DNA from 3 places in the Streptomyces sp. SID5643 genome. Region 3 is predicted to be linked to each of the others. Evidence: riboswitches for the same ligand, from Rfam matches in the RefSeq annotation. Region 3 holds a riboswitch; each other region holds the start of a gene.
The links. A riboswitch is a leader RNA that binds a small molecule or an ion and turns the genes downstream of it on or off. The one in region 3 is predicted to bind cyclic di-AMP.
Positions count from the first base shown of each region.

Region 1: another riboswitch for cyclic di-AMP. It lies ahead of GTY56_RS33795 (C40 family peptidase); the one in region 3 lies ahead of GTY56_RS06400 (M23 family metallopeptidase).
Region 2: another riboswitch for cyclic di-AMP. It lies ahead of GTY56_RS00420 (M23 family metallopeptidase); the one in region 3 lies ahead of GTY56_RS06400 (M23 family metallopeptidase).

Region 1 covers NZ_WWIC01000314.1:33,119-37,323, reverse strand. The annotation lists gene pcrA (DNA helicase PcrA) at 1-1,824, opposite strand, end outside; cyclic di-AMP (ydaO/yuaA leader) riboswitch at 2,140-2,312, shown strand; gene GTY56_RS33795 (C40 family peptidase) at 2,321-3,499, shown strand; gene GTY56_RS33790 (SLAC1 family transporter) at 3,579-4,205, shown strand, end outside.
Region 2 covers NZ_WWIC01000002.1:34,896-39,100, forward strand. The annotation lists gene GTY56_RS00415 (GntR family transcriptional regulator) at 1-595, opposite strand, end outside; gene GTY56_RS00420 (M23 family metallopeptidase) at 785-1,573, opposite strand; cyclic di-AMP (ydaO/yuaA leader) riboswitch at 1,586-1,750, opposite strand; gene GTY56_RS00425 (insulinase family protein) at 1,941-3,329, opposite strand; gene GTY56_RS00430 (M16 family metallopeptidase) at 3,326-4,205, opposite strand, start outside.
Region 3 covers NZ_WWIC01000052.1:105,798-110,002, reverse strand. The annotation lists gene GTY56_RS06405 (YdcF family protein) at 1-779, shown strand, start outside; gene GTY56_RS06400 (M23 family metallopeptidase) at 918-1,844, opposite strand; cyclic di-AMP (ydaO/yuaA leader) riboswitch at 1,849-2,003, opposite strand; gene GTY56_RS06395 (alpha-galactosidase) at 2,322-4,205, opposite strand, start outside.

The sequences.
Region 1 (4,205 bases), on a different contig from region 3:
CTGCTCGTCCTCGCCGCGCTCCTGCTCGAACTCCATGGCGACGGCGGCCAGTTCCTGGAGGTTCTCGATACGGGTCTCGTCCTGCGGGTCGGTGGAGGCCTGGAGCTCGGCGAGGTATCCGGTGCGCTCCAGCACGGCTTCCAGAACCGTGGCCGGTCCGGCGCCGGACTCGACGATGGTGCGGAGGTCCTCCATCAGCGTGTTGAACCGCTTGACGGCGTTGGTCGAGCGCGCGGCCATGCCGTACGCCTCGTCGACGCGCTTGAGCGCCTGCGGGAAGCTGATCTTCTCCCGCTGGGACAGGGCGTCGATCATCGCCTCGGCGCGGTCGCCGATGCCCCGCTTGGGGACGTTGAGGATCCGGCGCAGCGGTACCGAGTCCTCGGGGTTGGCCAGGACGCGCAGGTAGGCCAGGACGTCCCGGACCTCCTTGCGCTCGTAGAAGCGGACACCGCCGACGACCTTGTAGGGCAGGCCGACGCGGATGAAGACCTCTTCGAAGACACGGGACTGGGCGTTGGTGCGGTAGAAGACGGCGACGTCACCGGCCTTGGCCTCGCCGGCGTCCGTGAGGCGGTCTATCTCATCGGCGACGAACTGCGCCTCGTCGTGCTCGGTGTCGGCGACGTAGCCGGTGATCCGGGCGCCGGAGCCCGCGTTGGTCCACAGATTTTTGGGGCGGCGGGACTCGTTGCGCTCGATGACCGCGTTGGCGGCGCTGAGGATCGTCTGCGTGGAGCGGTAGTTCTGCTCCAGCAGGATCGTCGTGGCGTCCGGGTAGTCCTCCTCGAACTGGAGGATGTTGCGGATCGTCGCGCCGCGGAAGGCGTAGATCGACTGGTCGGCGTCACCGACCACGCACAGCTCGGCGGGCGGGACCTCGGCCTCGGGCGGTACGTCGACGGGGTGCTCGGAGGTGCCGACCAGCTCCCGCACGAGCGCGTACTGGGCGTGGTTGGTGTCCTGGTACTCGTCGACCAGGACGTGCCGGAAGCGGCGGCGGTAGTGCTCGGCGACGTCCGGGAAGGCGCGCAGCAGGTTGACCGTCGTCATGATCAGGTCGTCGAAGTCGAGGGCGTTCGCCTCGCGCAACCGCGACTGGTACAGGGCGTAGGCCTGGGCGAGGGTCTTCTCGAAGCCGTCGGTGGCCTGGGCGGCGAAGTCCTCCTCGTCGATCAGCTCGTTCTTCAGGTTGCTGATCTTGGCGCTGAAGGACTTCGGCGGGAAGCGCTTTGGGTCGAGGTCCAGGTCACGGCAGACCAGGGCCATCAGGCGCTTGGAGTCGGCGGCGTCGTAGATCGAGAAGCTCGATGTGAAGCCGAGCTTCTTGCTCTCGCGGCGGAGGATGCGCACGCACGCGCTGTGGAACGTCATGACCCACATGGCGTTCGCGCGCGGGCCGACGAGCTGCTCGACACGTTCCTTCATCTCGCCCGCGGCCTTGTTGGTGAAGGTGATCGCGAGGATCTGGCCCGGGTGCACGCCGCGCTCGGCGAGGAGGTGGGCGATGCGGTGCGTGAGCACGCGGGTCTTGCCGGAGCCGGCACCGGCCACGATGAGCAGCGGGGAGCCGGAGTGGACGACGGCGGCGCGCTGGTTGTCGTTCAGCCCCTCCAGGAGCGCGGCGGTGTCCACGACCGGGCGGGGCGCGCCGTCCCGGTAGTAGGCGTCCCGGTCCGGGGGCGCGTCGAACTTCCCGCCGAACAGATCGTCCGGAATCGGCTCCGGAACGTGATCGTCCTCGGGCGGCGGCGGGGGCTCGTCCGCGGGGCCCCGCTGGGCCTGGAGGTTCGCCAGGAAGCTGTCGTCAAAGAGGCTGCTCATCGCTCTCCGAGTCTAGGGCGCCCCACTGACAGCCCGCCGCCGCCCTGAGAACATCGCCGGGCGCGCGGGCCCCCCGCCGACCGGCCGGCGGCTCATTGTCGCCCTCCATGACCGCATGATCACGGCGTGCTACACCCCCCGCAATTATGGACAAAGGATGACCGAACTCCCCCGATCGTTCACTCTCGGCAACGTTCATGACCGAGGTCACGAAAATGTATCGGGCATATCACCCATCAACCTTCACAGGGGCCACACGAGTTGGCTACCGTGCGACCAGGCCGCATGACCCCCACCGGCGAACGTCGCCGGGCCGCGCGGCCTCCGCCGAGTCCGGTGTGCCGCAGCGGCAGCCGGAGCCGGGGACCCAACCGTGAACCTGGGGTGAATCGGCCCGACTCCCTGTGCGGAGAGAGCCGTAGGGCAAACCTTCCGAACCACCCGCCCGAACCCGACAGCTAACTCGGTAGGCGGAACGTGGAAGGAGTCGCCTCCCTTGGCGTCGCACCGCAAGTCGCGTCCTACGGGTACGCGCGTGGCAGGCATACGGACCCCCGCCCTCGCAACGGCGGCCCTCACCTCCGTGGCCCTGCTGTCCCAGTCGGCCAACGCCGCTCCCGAGGCCGACGACAAGCCCAGCCTGGAAGAAGTCGAGAAGAAGGTCGACGACCTCTACCGCCAGGCGGGGTCGGCGACCGAGAAGTACAACGCGGCCAAGGAGAAGACGGCGAAGCAGCGCAAACGCGCCGACGCCCTCATCGACGACGTCGCGAAGCGCACCCAGAAGCTCAACGAGGCGCGCGAGGAGCTGGGGTCCTTCGCCTCCGCCCAGTACCGCACCGGCGCCGCCGCCCCGGACACGGCGACGTTCCTGCTCGCGGACACCCCGCAGGACTACTTCGACCAGACCCAGCTGATGGACCGGATGACGGGCCGCCAGAAGGTGGCCGTCGACGACTACATCGCGCAGCAGTCCGAGACGATGAAGAAGCGCCAGGAGGCCACCGAGAGCCTGGAGACGCTCACCGAGTCGCAGGGCGATCTGAAGACGGCCAAGGCGACCGTCCAGCGCAAGCTCGCCGAGGCGCGCGAGCTGATGTCGAGGCTGACCGCCGAGGAGAAGGCCCGCCTCGCGGCGATCGAGAAGCAGAAGCAGGAGGAGGCCGCCCGCAAGGCCGACGAGCTGGCCCGGCAGCAGGCCGCGCAGCGACAGGCACAGGAGGAGGCCGCTCGGCAGCAGGACAGCGGGTCCTCGTCCTCGGGACCGGCGGGCTCCGGCTCGTCCACCCCGACACCCCCGGCCGACTCCTCGTACGCCACCAAGGCCGACAAGGCGCTGGCCTTCGCCCGCGCCCAGATCGGCAAGCCGTACGTGTGGGGCGCTGTCGGCCCCGGCTCCTACGACTGCTCCGGCCTCACCCAGGCCGCCTGGAAGGCCGCGGGCGTCGACCTGCCGCGCACGACCTACGACCAGGTGAACGCCGGCACCACGGTCCCGCTCTCCCAGGCCCAGCCCGGTGACCTGGTCTTCTTCTACGACGACGTCACCCACGTCGGGATCTACATCGGCAACGGCATGATGATCCACGCCCCGAAGCCCGGCACGTACGTGCGCGAGGAGTCGGTCTACTACGACGGCGAGTCGGCCATCCACAGCGTGGTGCGGCCGGCCTGAGAGGGCTCTTCACGCCTTTTGAGGGGCACGCGCGCGTGCCCCTCTCGTAACGGGCGCGGCGCTCTCTAGCATCGGCGCTATGTCCGGTCCCTCCCCGTTTGCCACTTGGTGGTCGACGTACGCGCTGGCGACCGGCATCGTGTCGGTCGGTCTCGACTCGGCGGGGTACGAGGTCCTCTCCCGCATCGTCCTCGCCCTGGCCTGCGCGGCCTGGCTGATGGCGGCCGCGGGCCTCGCCCAGCGGGCACGCGGCGGGTGGCGGGCGGAGACACCGGCCGCACTCACCGCCGTGGCGGCGACCGCCGTCCTCGGCACCGGCTTCTCCGCGGCCGGCCGGCAGTCCCCTGCCGAGGCGCTGCTGGCGCTCGCGATGCTGCTCTGGGCGGTGCTGCTCACCGCGGAGGCCGGTGGGCGGCGCGGCACGGTGTTCCTGCGCTGCGTGGCCACCCAGGGGCTGGCCGTACTCGGTGCCACGCTCGCCGCAGCCGATACGTCGGCCTGGCTGGCCCACGCGGCCCTGGTGCTGTTCTGGCTGGGCCTCGCGCTCTACGGCTTCGCCCTGTTCCGCTTCCAGCCCCGGCAGGTGGAGGAGGGGCGCGGGGACCACTGGCTCGCGGCCGGCGCCCTCGCCGTCTCCGCGCTGGCCGGGGCGGAACTCCTCAGCGCCGACAGCGCGCGCCTGTACCTGTGGAACGAGGAGAACACC
Region 2 (4,205 bases), on a different contig from region 3:
CACGCTCGGCGTGCAGCGCAGTGACCGCCCGCGCTCGCTCGCCGTCCCCGCGCGCCACCGCGTCCACGATCGCGCCGTGCTCCGTCCAGGACTCCACCGGGCTGGCCGGTGCGTCCACGGCGTACATCCACGCGATCTTGTGGCGGAGCTGGGTGAGCATCGAGGTCAGTGCGGGGCTGCCACAGGCCTGGGCGAGCGTTTCGTGGAACCAGCCGTCGAGGGAGCGCAGGTCGTCACTGCTGCCCCGGCGGGCCCGCTCCTGGCCCAGCCGGACCAGGCCGCGCAGGACCTTCAGATGCGCCTCGGTGCGGCGCTGGGCGGCGCGGGCCGCTCCGAGCGGCTCCAGGAGCATGCGCATCTCCAGCAGGTCGCCCGCCTCCTGCTCGGTGGGTTCGGCCACGCACGCGCCCGCGTGCCGGCGGGTCACCACGAAGCCCTCGGCCTCCAGGGTGCGCAGCGCCTCCCGGACGGGCACCCGCGAGACGCCGTAGCGGCGCGCGAGGAGTTCCTCGGTGAGCCGGCTGCCGCGCGCGAGGACACCCGCGACGATGTCGTCCCGGATGGCCGTGCACACCGAGTGCGCGGGAATACGCATGACCGACCTCCCCATTAATCCCCGTGAAACGCCGACGAGCGGCGCCCGTTCCGTGACTCTATTGCAATGAGCCGGAATTTCCGACGGCCATCGGGAATCCAGGGATATTTTTTGGACAGGCCACCGCCGTAAACGCCGAAAGCCCCGGCTCGGGGAGCCGGGGCTTCGGGAACGGCGCGGGGGTTCCGGTCAGAGGTTCACGCCGTGGGAGCGGAGGTAGGCGACCGGGTCGATGTCCGAGCCGTACTCGGCGCTCGTGCGGGCCTCGAAGTGCAGGTGCGGGCCGGTGACGTTGCCGGTCGCGCCGGACAGGCCGATCTGCTGGCCGGGGGTGACCTGCTGGCCGACCGAGACGCCGACGGAGGACAGGTGGCCGTACTGGGTGTACGTCCCGTCGTTCATCTTGATGACGACCTGGTTGCCGTACGAACCGCCCCAGCCGGCCTCGACGACGGTGCCCGCCCCGACCGCGTGGACGGAGGTGCCGGTGGCGGCGTGGAAGTCGACACCGGTGTGGCTGCCGGAGGACCACAGGCCGCTGCTGGCCTTGTAGCTGGTGGAGACGTACGAGCCGGAGATCGGGGCCACATAGGCGTTGAGGCGCTTGCGCTCGGCCTCGCGGGCGGCGCGCTCCTTGGCCTCGCGGGCCTTCTCGGCCGCTTCCTTGGCCCTCTCGGCCAACTCGGCGGCCCGCTTGCGCGCGGCCTCCTCGGCCTTCCGCTTGGCGGCGGCCTCCTCGGCGGCCTGCTGCTGCGCGATCGCCTGGGCGTCGATCTGCTGGGCCACGGTGTCGCCCATGGTGACGACCGGGGTGAGGCCGGTCTGCTCGGGGCTGGGCTCGGCGGCGAAGGCAGCGGGGGCCGCCACGGTGCCGATCACGCCGGTGGTGGCGAGGGCCGCGACGCCCGCCGCGCGGGCGGTGCCGCGCTGGATCCTGCTGGGACGACGGTGCTTCCCGGTGGCGCGAGTGAACGCCATGTAGTGGCTGGTCCTTTCCTTCCCTCTCGCCTACCGGGTTAGCTGACGGGTTCGGAGCAGGAAGGTCTCCTACGGACTCCCTCGCGACTCGCGCGGGCGCCCGATTCACCCCAGGGACTGCGGTGGGTCCCCGGCTCCCCTGGCTCGCGCCGTACGGGGACTCGGCGATGACTGTCCGGTGCCGCGGGTGCGGCGCACTGCCTGACGAACAGCCCGGACGACGCTAAGCGGCGCCGCTTTCAATTCCCAAACGAATCCAGGTGTTTGTAGCGCATCCCACAGGGCAGACAGGCAACTCCCATATCAATTCGGGCATAAAGGGGCCCTGGTGCCTTTGAAGACAACCAGGGCCCCTGCGCGCGTGCCGCTACTCGGCCGCGACGACGGTGACTTCGCCGATGCCCAGGGCCTCGACAGGCGCCTTGATCTGCGCCGCGTCGCCGACGAGGACGGTCACCAGACGGTCCACCGGGAAGGCGCTCACGGCCGCCGCGGTGGCCTCCACGGTGCCGGTCGCGGCGAGCTGACGGTACAGCGTGGCCTGGTAGTCGTCGGGCAGGTGCTGCTCGACCTGGTCGGCCAGCGTGCTCGCGACCGCCGCTGCCGTCTCGTACTTGAGCGGAGCCACCCCGACCAGGTTCTGCACGGCGACGTCCCGCTCGGCGTCGGTCAGTCCCCCGGCGGCGAGAGTGCGCAGCACCGTCCAGAGGTCCTCCAGAGCCGGGCCGGTGTTGGGCGTGTCGACGGAACCGCTGATGGCGAGCATCGCGGCACCCGTGCCGTCCGGCGCGGACCTGAGGACCTGGCCGAACGCCCGAACGCCGTAGGTGTAGCCCTTCTCCTCGCGCAGGACGCGGTCCAGGCGGGAGGTGAGGGTGCCGCCGAGGCAGTACGTGCCGAGCACCTGCGCGGGCCACACGCGGTCGTGCCGGTCCGGGCCGACCCGGCCGATCAGCAGCTGCGTCTGGACGGCGCCGGGGCGGTCCACGATGACGACCCGGCCGGTGTCGTCGGCGGTCACCGGCGGCACCGGACGCGGCTCGGCCGAGGAGCCCGTCCAGGCCCCCAGGGTGTCGCCGAGCAGGGCGTCGAGGTCGATACCGGTGAGGTCGCCGACGACGACGGCGGTGGCCGTCGCGGGGCGGACGTGCTTCTCGTAGAAGGCGCGAACGGCCGCGGAGTCGATCGCGGCGACCGTCTCCTCGGTGCCCTGCCGGGGCCGCGACATGCGCGCGTCCGACGGGAACAGCTCCTTGGAGAGCTCCTTGGCGGCACGGCGGGAGGGGTTGGCCAGTTCGTGCGGGATCTCGTCGAGGCGGTTGGTGACCAGCCGCTCGACCTCGCTGTCGGCGAACGCGGGCGCCCTCAGCGCGTCGGCGATCAGGTTCAGCCCCTTGGCGAGACGGGAGGCCGGCACCTCCAGGCTGAGCCGGACGCCGGGGTGGTCGGCATGCGCGTCGAGGGTGGCGCCGGCACGCTCCAGCTCGGCGGCGAACTCCTCGGCGGAGTGCTTGTCGGTGCCTTCGGAGAACGCCCGGGCCATGATCGTGGCCACACCGTCGAGACCGGCCGGCTCCGCCTCCAGGGGGGCGTCCAGCAGCACCTCCACGGCGACGACCTGCTGGCCGGGGCGGTGGCAGCGCAGCACCGTCAGACCGTTGTCGAGCGTGCCGCGCTCGGGGGCGGGGAAGGCCCACGGCTTGGCGTCGCCCGACTGGGGCCGGGGGTGGAAGTCCATCGTGGCGAGCTCGGTCACCGGGCCGCCTCCTCGTTCTCGTCCTGGTCGGCGGGGGCTTCGGGGGCGGTCGGCTCGTACACGAGCACCGCGCGGTTGTCGGGCCGCAGGCGGGCCTTGGCGACCTCCTGGACCTCCTCCGCCGTGATCTCCAGCACACGCTGGACGGCGGTCAGGGCGAGCTGCGGGTCGCCGAACAGCACGGCGTACCGGCACAGTTCGTCGGCGCGGCCGGCGACCGTGCCGAGCCGGTCCAGCCACTCGCGCTCCAGCTGGGCCTGGGCGCGCTCCATCTCCTCGGCCGTGGGGCCCTCCTCGGCGAACCGGGCGAGCTCCTCGTCGATGGCGGTCTCGATGGCCGGCACCTCCACGTCACCGGACGTCTTCACGTCCAGCCACCCCAGGGAGGGCGCCCCGGCGAGCCGCAGCAGGCCGAAGCCGGCCGCCACGGCCGTACGGTCGCGCCGCACCAGCCGGTTGTAGAGGCGGGAGGACTCGCCGCCGCCGAGGACGGTGAGGGCGAGGTCGGCCGCGTCGCACGCGCGCGTGCCGTCGTGCGGCAGCCGGTAGGCGGCCATCAGGGCGCGCGCCGGGACCTCCTCCTCGACGACCTCGCGCAGCTGCTCGCCGATGGTCTCCGGCAGCGAGCCGTCGCGCGGGGCGGGCTTGCCGTCGTGACCGGGGATGGAGCCGAAGTACTTCTCGACCCAGGCGAGGGTCTGCTCCGGGTCGATGTCGCCGACCACGGAGAGCACGGCGTTGTTCGGCGCGTAGTAGGTGCGGAAGAACGCCCGCGCGTCCTCCAGGGTCGCCGCGTCCAGGTCGGCCATGGAGCCGATCGGGGTGTGGTGGTAGGGGTGGCCCTCCGGGTAGGCGAGTGCGGTCAGCTTCTCGAAG
Region 3 (4,205 bases):
TGCTGCTGGCCGACGGCGTCCTCCTGGTCCGGCGCTACGGACCGCAGGCAGCCCTGCTGGCGACCGGGGCCGCCGGCTGCGCGGTGCTGGCGGTGCTCGGCCTCGACGCGGTCGTCCACGTGGTCGGCGGCGAGGCGTTCGGTGCCCTCGTGGTCGCGGTCAACGCGGCCGCGGGATACCTCACTCTGCTCTTCCTGGTCTTCGCCGGCTACGTGTACGTTCGGGGCCGTAGCACCCCCCTGCCGGGAACCACCCATGTCGTCGTCCTGGGCGCCGGGCTCAACGGCGACCGGCCCGGCCCGCTGCTGACCCGCAGGCTGGAGCGCGCCCTCGCGATCGACGCCGCCCGCGCACCGGACACGCCTGGTGTGGTGTTCGTCGTCTCGGGCGGCCAGGGCGACGACGAGGTCTGCTCCGAGGCGGACGCGATGTCCGACTATCTGCGCGAGCGCGGAGTGCCCGTCGGCCGGATCGTGCGGGAAGACCGCTCCGTCAACACCGGGCAGAACCTCCGTTTCAGCGCGGCCCTCGTGGAGGACACCGCTCCCGGCCGCCGTGCCACGGTGGTCACCAGTTGCTTCCACGTTTACCGCACGACCCTGCTCGCCCGCCGCGTCGGCGTACCCGTGCACGTCGTGGGCGCGCCGACCTCCCCCGCCTACTGGCTGGCCGCGACACTGCGCGAATTCGCCGCCATCCTGTGGCTGGACCGCCTCCCCCTGGTCGGACTCAGCCTTCTCCTGGCAGTACCAGTGGCGACGACGGCCTTCGAGCACTGAAACGCCGGCCGCACACCTCGTGCCGGGCCCTGACCGATCCCTTGACGCGGCCGACGGCATGCGCACACACCGAAGGCCGGACCCGGGGATCGGGGTCCGGCCTTCGGCCGCGTGTCAGGCAGGTGGTCGTGCGGTGGGTCAGCCGACGGAGACGCCGTGGGAGCGCAGGAAGGCGACCGGGTCCACGTCAGAGCCGTAGTCCGGCGTGGTGCGGATCTCGAAGTGCAGGTGCGGTCCGGTCACGTTGCCGGTCGCGCCCGACAGGCCGACCTGCTGCCCGGCGGTCACGGTCTGGCCGGCCGAGACGGAGAGCTGGGACAGGTGGGCGTACTGGGCGTAGTGGCCGTCGTTCAGCCTGATGACGACCTGGTTGCCGTACGCGCCGCCCCAGCCGGCGGAGACGACGGTGCCGGCGCCGACGGCCTTGAGGGAGGTGCCGGTCGGGACGACGAAGTCGACACCGGTGTGGTAGCCGCTGGACCACATGCTGCCGGACATCCGGTACGGGGTGCCGACGGTGGCACCGGCCACCGGGAGGCTGTAGCCGCTCGCGTTGCTCTCGGCGGCGGGCTTGGCGGCGGCCGGCTTCGCGGCGGGCTCCGCCTTCGGGGCCGACTCGGCGGCAGGCTTCGCGGCCGAGGGCTTCGGGGCGGAGGCCTTCGGCGCGGACGGCGCCGAGGACTTCGGCGCGCTCGCGGCCTGCTTGCCGATCGACAGCTTCAGACCCGGGTGGATCAGCGACGGGTCCGAGCCGACGGCGTCGCGGTTGTCCGCGTAGAGCTTCTTCCAGCCGCCGCTGACGTTCTGATCGTCGGCGATCTTCGCGAGACAGTCGCCGGCCTTCACGGTGTACGTGCGGGGGCCATTGGCCTTTTCGGCGGCCTTCTTCTCGGCCGCCGGAGCGGACTGGACGGCCTTTTCCGGAGCCGACTGCGGGGTGGCGGCGTGGGCGCCGGCGGCCCCCATGAGCGGCAGCGCGAGAGCGGCTCCGCCGGTTCCGGCGACGGCGATGGAGCGGGTGAAACGCTGGGTCTTGGGACGGCGGTGCTTACCCTTCGCGGGCATGACGAATTCCTCTCCGTCGCCTGCGAGGTGAGCTGTCGGGTGCGGGCTGGAGATGCCCGGCCGCGCCGGGGCGCGGCTTAACCCCAAGCCGTTCCGGGAACCGGAACAGGCGTCTTACCTGTGGGTCCCCCGCTCCTGCCGTACGTCGGGTCAGTGTGTGCGGGCTCCGGTCGGCGGCAGGATTAGGCGTCCGTCCGGATTGGTGTGGAACGTAAGCGACCAGGACGCAAACGGACAAGCTTGCGGTTGCCCGTGACGGTGTTTTGCTTTGACGCGTCGCCACATCCGCGGTCACCGAGCGTGGATTACCGATCTCCCGCTTTCCTCAACAGCCCTGAACAACACGAGAATTACGTGCACATGGCAACAACGGATCGTCACGAATATGACGATGGTCACGCACCCCGACCCCATCTCCTTTACAGTCGGGGCACGTTATCCCTAAGCGGTTTAAGCTCCTTATTCGGACAGAAACGGCTACTTCCGCTTAAGGCGGACGACCGCGGCATCCAGATCCCCCCGCAGGCCCACGCGCAGCCCGTGATGAAGCAGCACGGCTCCCCGGTGAATTTCGCCCGTTTCGAGGCATTCGTACGATGCGGCCGGGTCGAGGGCGCACAACCGGAGAGCCGGTACGGGCTCGCCGTACCGCTGCGCCTGGAGCCAGGCGAGGACGACGGTCTCGTCTCCGAGGGTGTACTGCACGGCACTCAGTCCGCCCTGCGGGGGACGCAGCCGGTACTGGTCGCCGCGTTGCACCACGGGCCGGATCTCCTTGTAGAGCTCCACCCACTCCCGCGCCTCGGCGAGTTCCTCCCGCGTCCACCGCGTGAGGTCGCCGCCGACCCCCAGCACCCCGGCCATGGCGCTGACGAACCGGAACCTCAGGGAGCTGGCCCGCTGGTTGAGCATGACGTTCGGACTGTCGGTGACCCAGGCGGCCATGACCCGGGCCGGATGGATCTGACTGAAGCCGTGCTGGATGGCGAGCCGGTCGAGCGGGTCGGTGTTGTCGGAGGTCCACACCTGGTCCGTGCGGCTCAGCACACCGAGGTCGATCCGCCCGCCGCCGCCCGAGCAGGACTCGAAGGCCACTCCGGGATGGGCGGCCCGCAGCCGGTCCAGCAGGGCGTACAGGCCGCGCACGTGATCGATCCACAGCCGCTGCGGGTAGGGGTCGTCCGGCCAGCCGGCGTCGGTGAAGCAGCGGTTGAAGTCCCACTTGACGTAGTCGACGGGAGCGCCGGCGAGAAGCCCGTGGAGCTGCTCCCAGAGGTACTCCCGGACGTCCTCGCGGGCGAGGTTGAGTACGAGCTGATTGCGGAACTCCGTCCGCCTTCGTCCCGGTTGGTACTGCACCCAGTCGGGGTGCGCGCGGTACAGGTCGCTGTCCGGGTTGACCATTTCCGGCTCGACCCAGATCCCGAACTGCATGCCGAGGCCGTGCACGTGGTCGGCGAGCGGCTTCAGCCCGCCGGGGAAGCGGTCGGGGTTCGGGGTCCAGTCGCCGAGCCCGGCCCGGTCGCTGGTGCGCGCCCCGAACCAGCCGTCGTCGACCACGAACAGCTCGACGCCCATGGCGGCGGCCCGCTCGGCGAGCGCCCGCTGCTGCTCCTCGGAGATGTCGAACTCGGTGGCCTCCCAGGAGTTGAACAGCACCGGCCGGTCCCGGCCCGCGTCCGGGATCACATGCGCCCGCTGGTAGGCGTGCCAGGCGCGGCTCGCCCCGCCGAAACCGCCGTCGCTCCAGAGCCCGGCGAAGACCGGCGTCGTGTACGACTCCCCCGTGGCCAGCGTCAGCAGCCCCGAGTCGTCGTAGCCCGCGCCGCCGGTGATCTGCACGCGCGCATCCGGGAGCTGGGCCACGGAGATGCGCCAGGACCCGGACCAGCCCAGGGCGCAGCCGTAGACCTCGCCGCGCTCCTCGGTGGCGTCGGCGTCCAGGGCGACCCACGGCAGGTGCTGGTGCGAGGTGTGGCCGCGGCGGCTGCCGATGACCTTCTCGCCGTGGGTGAGGCCGGAGCGCGTCAGGCGTGACTCGGCCCCCCAGCGGCCGTGCAGCTGGGACAGCCGCCACGCGTCGCGGTCGGGCAGGGTCCAGGTCGCGGAGTCGGCGCGCAGCAGTTCGACGTCCGGCCCCCGGTTGTCCAGGGTCACCCAGCGCTCGACGACGTCCGTCGAGGAGGGCATGCGGTAGTGCAGCGTGACGGTCAGGTCGCCGTCGCGGAACCGGAGCCGCAGCTCGCCGTCCCCGGCGTCGTGCCCCTCGAATCGCCACTCGGTGCCGCGCCACCCGGCCGCGCGTACGGACAGGGCGGGGCGCACGAAGCGGGGGCCGCCCTCGACCGGGTACTCCTCGCG